DNA from 3 places in the Xenorhabdus griffiniae genome. Region 2 is predicted to be linked to each of the others. Evidence: predicted binding sites of a transcription regulator. Region 2 holds the regulator's gene; each other region holds the start of a gene.
What was found. Region 2 encodes PurR, which represses purine synthesis genes. Its sites were predicted from a motif close to CANGCAAACGTTTGCNTG; they were not measured.
Positions count from the first base shown of each region.

Region 1: a site for PurR is predicted at 1,142-1,159, ahead of purE (5-(carboxyamino)imidazole ribonucleotide mutase). Genes of this name have one in related genera too.
Region 3: a site for PurR is predicted at 1,086-1,103, ahead of cvpA (colicin V production protein). Genes of this name have one in related genera too.

Region 1 is NZ_CP147737.1:785,756-787,963, forward strand. Features, by position in the region: gene ppiB (peptidylprolyl isomerase B) at 1-364, shown strand, start outside; gene lpxH (UDP-2,3-diacylglucosamine diphosphatase) at 382-1,104, shown strand; gene purE (5-(carboxyamino)imidazole ribonucleotide mutase) at 1,282-1,806, shown strand; gene purK (5-(carboxyamino)imidazole ribonucleotide synthase) at 1,803-2,208, shown strand, end outside.
Region 2 is NZ_CP147737.1:2,549,215-2,551,422, reverse strand. Features, by position in the region: gene punR (DNA-binding transcriptional activator PunR) at 1-572, shown strand, start outside; gene purR (HTH-type transcriptional repressor PurR) at 576-1,601, opposite strand; gene sodB (superoxide dismutase [Fe]) at 2,102-2,208, opposite strand, start outside.
Region 3 is NZ_CP147737.1:3,145,667-3,147,874, forward strand. Features, by position in the region: gene purF (amidophosphoribosyltransferase) at 1-510, opposite strand, end outside; gene cvpA (colicin V production protein) at 543-1,031, opposite strand; gene dedD (cell division protein DedD) at 1,173-1,808, opposite strand; gene folC (bifunctional tetrahydrofolate synthase/dihydrofolate synthase) at 1,798-2,208, opposite strand, start outside.

The DNA.
Region 1 (2,208 bases), 1.8 Mb from region 2:
TATCAATGGCTTCATGATTCAAGGCGGTGGCTTTGAACCAGGTATGAAGCAGAAAACAACTAAGGCTCCTGTCAAAAACGAAGCCAACAATGGCCTGAAAAACAGCCGTGGCACTATCGCTATGGCACGCACCAATGATCCGCACTCTGCAACTGCCCAGTTCTTCATTAACGTTGTCGATAACGATTTCCTGAACTTCCGTTCAGAGCGTCCGGATGGATGGGGTTACTGTGTATTTGCCGAAGTTGTTGAAGGCATGGACGTGGTTGATAAAATTAAAGGTGTTTCCACCGGTCGCAGCGGTATGCACCAAGATGTTCCACATGAAGATGTGATCATTGAACGTGTCACTGTTGGCGAATAATTACTGTTAGACGCTACATGAGTACACTGTTTATTGCAGATTTGCATCTCAGTGAACAAGAGCCGGCAATTACTGCCGGTTTTCTGCGTTTTTTACGTGAAGATGCAATCCACGCTGAAAGTCTTTATATTCTCGGTGATTTTTTTGATTACTGGATTGGTGATGATGATCCCAACCCATTGCATACCAAAATCGCCCAGGCCCTTAATGAACTGAAACAACAAGGTATTCCCTGTTATTTCATGCATGGCAATCGTGATTTCTTGCTCGGCTCCCGTTTTGCCAGAGAGAGCGGCTTGATTCTGCTTCCACAGGAAGAAGTGCTGGAGTTGCATGGTAAACGTATTCTGATTTTGCATGGCGATACGCTATGCACCGATGATATCAACTATCAGCAATATCGTAAGCGGGTACATACTCCGTGGATACAACGGCTATTCCTGTTTCTCCCTTTATTTATCCGTTTGAAAATTGCAGCCAAAATGCGAGCAGGTAGCCAATATACCAACAGCCAAAAATCCGCGTCTATTATGGATGTCAACCAAGAGGCTGTTATTGAGCATTTTAATAAATATCAAACAGATTGGATCATTCACGGGCATACTCATCGTCCAGCAATACACGATATTCAGATTGGCGATAAAACCGTGCATCGCGGTGTATTAGGGGCCTGGCATGAGCAAGGTTCGATGTTCAAAGTTACAGAAACGGCTATTGAATTGATATCCTTCTCTTTCTAAGCAACTTGTTTATTTTGTAAAAATCGATAAATCAAACGACGCAAACGTTTTCCTCATGCTATTAGCATGATATGATCCGCCATCTGAAATTTCATCTTTGTTCTGGTAGACACCCAATACAGGAGCATCCGATTTATGACGTCCAGCTCTGATCCCACACTAGCTATTACTCCTACAATGACTTTTCCAACAGAAATAGAATCCCAAAACCACGCCAAAGTCGCCATTGTCATGGGTTCTAAAAGTGACTGGGCAACCATGCAACATGCAGCCGATATCCTGACCGATCTCGCCATTCCTTTTCATGTTGAAATTGTTTCGGCACACCGAACGCCAGATAAACTTTTTCGTTTTGCAGAACAAGCGAAAGAAAACGGTTTTGATGTCATTATCGCGGGCGCAGGTGGGGCAGCACATCTACCAGGAATGTTGGCAGCCAAAACTTTAGTGCCTGTGTTTGGGGTTCCTGTACAAAGCGCTGCGCTTAGCGGTGTTGATAGCCTATATTCTATCGTCCAAATGCCAAAGGGCATTCCTGTTGGTACACTGGCTATCGGCAAGGCTGGAGCCGCAAATGCCGCATTACTGGCTGCGCAAGTGCTGGCGTTGCATGACAGTGCACTGTTTCAACGTTTATCAGATTGGCGTAGTGAGCAAACCCAGGCTGTTCTGGATAATCCAGATCCACGGGAGGATGCATGAAGCCCGTTTGTGTATTGGGAAATGGTCAGTTAGGCAGAATGCTGCGTCAAGCCGGTGAACCGTTGGGGATCGCTGTTTATCCTGTTGGGTTAGATGCAGAACCAGAGGCAGTGCCTTACCAAAGCAGTGTGATCACCGCAGAAATTGAACGTTGGCCCGAAACCGCATTAACTCGCGAACTGGCTCATCATCAGGCTTTTATCAATCGTGAGATTTTTCCACAACTGGCGGATCGTTTGCCACAAAAACAGCTCATGGATACGTTGGGTCTGGCAACCGCACCGTGGCAACTGCTTTCTTCTCCCGAACAATGGCCACAACTATTTGCAGAATTAGGCGATTTTATTATTGTCAAGCGACGGACTGGGGGCTATGACGGGCGTGGTCAGTGGCGTATCCGGC
Region 2 (2,208 bases):
ATTTTTATCGCCATTTCCCAGATATTGAGTTACTTATCTATCCTGAAGTTTTCAATGGCGTATGGGATGCTCTGGTGGATGGCCGAGTGGATGTCGCCATCGGAGCGACACGTGCTTCCCCTGTTGGTGAGCGATATAGCTTCAGGGATATGGGGTTCATGCCTTGGCTGTGTGTAGCCAGTCCAGAACACGAACTGGCAGTAATATCGGGAAAATTGAATGATGACCAAATGCGACCTTATCCCAGTTTATGTCTTGAAGACACAGCGCGCAGCTTACCTAAACGTGATACATGGGCTTTGGATAATCAGCGGCGATTGATTGTGCCTGATTGGGATGTTGGATTAAGTTGCTTGATGGATGGATTGTGTGTAGGCATGGTGCCTAAGCACCGTGCGCAACCGCTGATCCGTAAAGGCAAATTGATGACACTTGAACTTGAACAACCATTGCCTGACAGCCCATGCTGCTTGACATGGTCGCAAAAAAGCCATTCACCGGCATTAAGCTGGTTACTTGATTATCTGGGGGATAGCGAAACGCTTAATGCCGAATGGCTGCAAGAAAATTAACTGTCAGCGGCGATAATCGATAAAAGGTCCATCTGCAACAGAGCGCCGTTCAACAAGGCGTGGGTGGACTTCGATAGTTTGTACATCCTCACGTTTATTGACTATCCTGTCCAGTAACATTGAAAAGGCCATTTGCCCTAAACGCTCTTTGGGTTGGTGAATGGTTGTCAATGCTGGCGTAAAATAGCGGGCATTACGAATATTATCATAACCGATAATTGAAATATCTTGCGGAACACGCAAACCCAACTCATCAGCTGCACAGATCGCTCCCATAGCCATGACATCTCCACCACAGAAAACAGCAGTTGGACGATGTTTTTGATTCAGGATCTTATACATGGCTTGGTAACCGGACTCAGGTTCAAAATCACCTTGTACAATCCACTCATCCCGAATAGCGATATTGGCTTCTTTTAGTGCCTTAAGAAAACCTTGGTGGCGGCCTCCTCCCGTATTTCTTGCCAATGGTCCAGGAATGGATGCAATATCACGATGACCGCGTTCAATAAGATAACGGCCAGCCAGGTAACCACCATGAAAGGCATTATCAATAATTGCATCGGTAAAATCACCTCTGGATTCTCCCCAATCCATGACCACCATAGGAATATTACGATAGCCTTCCAACATACTCAAAAGTTGCTCAGGGTATTCTGAACACATTACCAGCAAACCATCTACTCGTTTTTGTGCGAGCATCGCGAGATATGCTTTCTGTTTATCAAGATTGTTATGAGAATTACATAAAATCAGGGTATAACCTTTGCTATAGCAGCTATTTTCAACTGATTCTATGATCTCAGCAAAGTATGGTGCTTCACTTGATGTTGCCAGCAACCCAATGGATTTGGTGTGGTTAACTTTTAAGCTACGGGCAACCGCACTGGGAGAATAGTTCAATTCTTTAATAGCGGCCCAAACTGCGGCCTTTGTATCTTCGGCGACGAAACGGGTTTTATTGATAACATGGGATACGGTTGTAGTCGAAACACCAGCGCGTTTGGCCACATCTTTAATCGTTGCCATGAAAAAAGGACTCCTGACCTTCTGGTCTAATTTATATACCCTTTATCTTTCTTTTCGGGTATAGCTATTTGTTAATCGTTTACCAATATATTTGTATACAGGGTGATGGTTGGCAATAATTTAGCGGTAAACCTTGAATTTTGTCTGATCTAGCTCAAAAGTGAAAGTAATAATCGATGCTATAAAGAGTATGGATTAAATCTTGCGGTATGATTTTTAGATAGTATGGCAAATAACCGCTTAAAATTTAGGATGTTGAGGTGTCTTAATTTTCACATTGAGGATGTTCTATGGATACAGATCTGAAATTGGGATTATTGGCCGCCAGTAGTGCATTAATCATGATTGTTTTTCTGGGGAGCCTCTGCCTGATCTGATCAAGATCTAAAAGAATTTGTAGCCCCACTTATCTTAAGGGCGGGTTTTCCAACATGTGCAATATCGCAAATAAAGGAAAAGCCCGCCCTTATTATTTCAAACTAGTATAAGAATTAATCTTATTAAGCTAAGTTTTCTTCAACAAAGTTCCAGTTGACCAGAGCCCAGAAGTGCTCCAAATATTGAGGGCGAGCATTGCGGTAATCGATATAATATGCGTGCTCCCAAA
Region 3 (2,208 bases), 600 kb from region 2:
ACACGCATAAGCGCCACGAATTTTTTTGTGCATTTTTGCGACTGCCGCGAAAATATCATCAGGCTCTAAAGGGAAATGGGGAAATTGGGCTAATTCATTGGCAAAAATATTCAGTAGAATTTCAGAGTCTGAGGTTGTGTTGACATGACGGCGGGCATTTTCAAACAGCATTTTTTTCAATTCATGTGCGTTTGTCAGATTGCCGTTATGTGCCAACGTGATACCAAAAGGAGAATTCACATAAAAGGGCTGCGCTTCAGATGCACTGGAACTGCCCGCCGTAGGATAACGGACATGTCCAATGCCGATGGTTCCCTGTAAACGTAGCATGTGCCGTGTTTCAAACACATCCTTAACTAAACCATTCGCCTTACGTAAACGAAACTCATTGTTACCATCAATAGTTGCAATACCTGCTGCATCTTGTCCACGGTGCTGAAGCACCGTCAATGCATCATAAATCGACTGGTTAACCGGTGTAAAACCGACGATACCGACAATACCGCACATGTAGCCTTTCCTCATCAGCCAAGCGGAGAGCGTTATCTCTCCGGCAAGAAACTCGACGCACTTTGTAAGTAGTCAAAAAACCACCTGATAATTTGACTAAACTGTGGGATCAGTTGTGATTGTTGCCAATCCTGACTTTTGGGCAGTGGTGTGAAAGAGTCCGCAATAAACAAAATGGCAGACACCACCAAGACACCACGTAAGGCGCCAAAGCAGATCCCCAAAACCCGATCAGTGCCTGACAGGCCCGTTCGCTGAACAAGTGAACCAATGACATAGTTTACTACTGCGCCAACAATCAGTGTTGCAATGAATAAGATAGCAATCGCTACCCCATTGCGCACCAGTTCATCCTCAAGGCGGGTAAAATAAGCCGCCAAATAAGTATAGAAGTGGCTTGCAACAAAGAAAGCACAGCCCCACGTTATCAGGGAAAGCGCTTCGCGAACAAAACCACGAATCAAGCTAACCAGTGCCGAGAAACCAATGATGGCAATGATCGTATAATCAATCCAGACCATATTTTAATCCAAAAACAAGCTCCCGACACTCAGGTCGGGCGCATTCTAACAGAAAACGAAAACGTTTGCGTAGTAGATTCACCACTCTACTGAAAATAATTTTCGACAGGTAAACAAACAGCATTTGCTGTGCCAATCAGATTATGGCTTATAATTTTTGATCTGCCCTTGTAATCCCGTAAGTTCCTTTAATTCGGGCAAAATAGATTCCAGTACCTGCCTTGATGCATTCGGTCCTACATAAATTCGGGTTAACTGCCCCTGTACCGGAGAAGAAGGCACTGTATATACCTGGTGCCCAGAAAGACGCAACCTTGCCACTATCTCGTCAACTTTATCCGCGTTTTTTAATGCGCCAAGCTGAACAACATATGCCGCTGCCTGGGGGGCTTGCTCTGTTGGCTCCGGTTTAGGTTTCGTTACCGCTTTTTGTTGAGGAGATGGCTCCACTTTTTTAGGCTCTGGCGTGACAGTAACAGGAGGTGCTGTTATTGGCTCTGCAGGCGATGGCCAAGACAGCATCTCGATATCTGGCTCTTGCTCCTGTGATTGCATTGCTTGTGCAGCACCTTCAGGCGGTGTAGACGGCATGTTTTGTGTCAATGGTGGGATCGAGTCAATATCTTCTTCATCACCAGGTTTTGGCACCAAAGGGATCGCCGCAAATTGATTTTCATTGTATTTCTTATCGCCATCAAAAATCATAGGCAGGACAATGACGCCCAATGCAACAAGAACAATCGTACCAACCAAGCGATTTTGGAATTTACTGGCCACTTTCCTTGCCCTCCTCCAGTGCTTCCATGACATGTGCGACAGTGTGGAAAGAGCCACAAACCACGATAATATCTTGCACCGACGCATCTTTTTCTGCCTGCTGCCAGGCTGTTTTTACTTCGGGGAATGTCCGCGCCTGTACAAGATGCCCAGACAATTCGTCAGCTTCTGCTCCCCTCAGTTCATGCAACGATGCGCAATACCACTCATCAATTTGTTGAGAAAGACAAGCAAGTGTACCCGCTATATCCTTATCTCCCAACATGCCAACCACGCCACGGATCTTGCTGTCTGGTGAACGAGGCAATTCTGCCAGTTTTTGCACCAGATAGCTCGCAGCATGTGGATTATGAGCCACATCCAAAATAACCAGTGGATTTTCCCTGATGATTTGGAAACG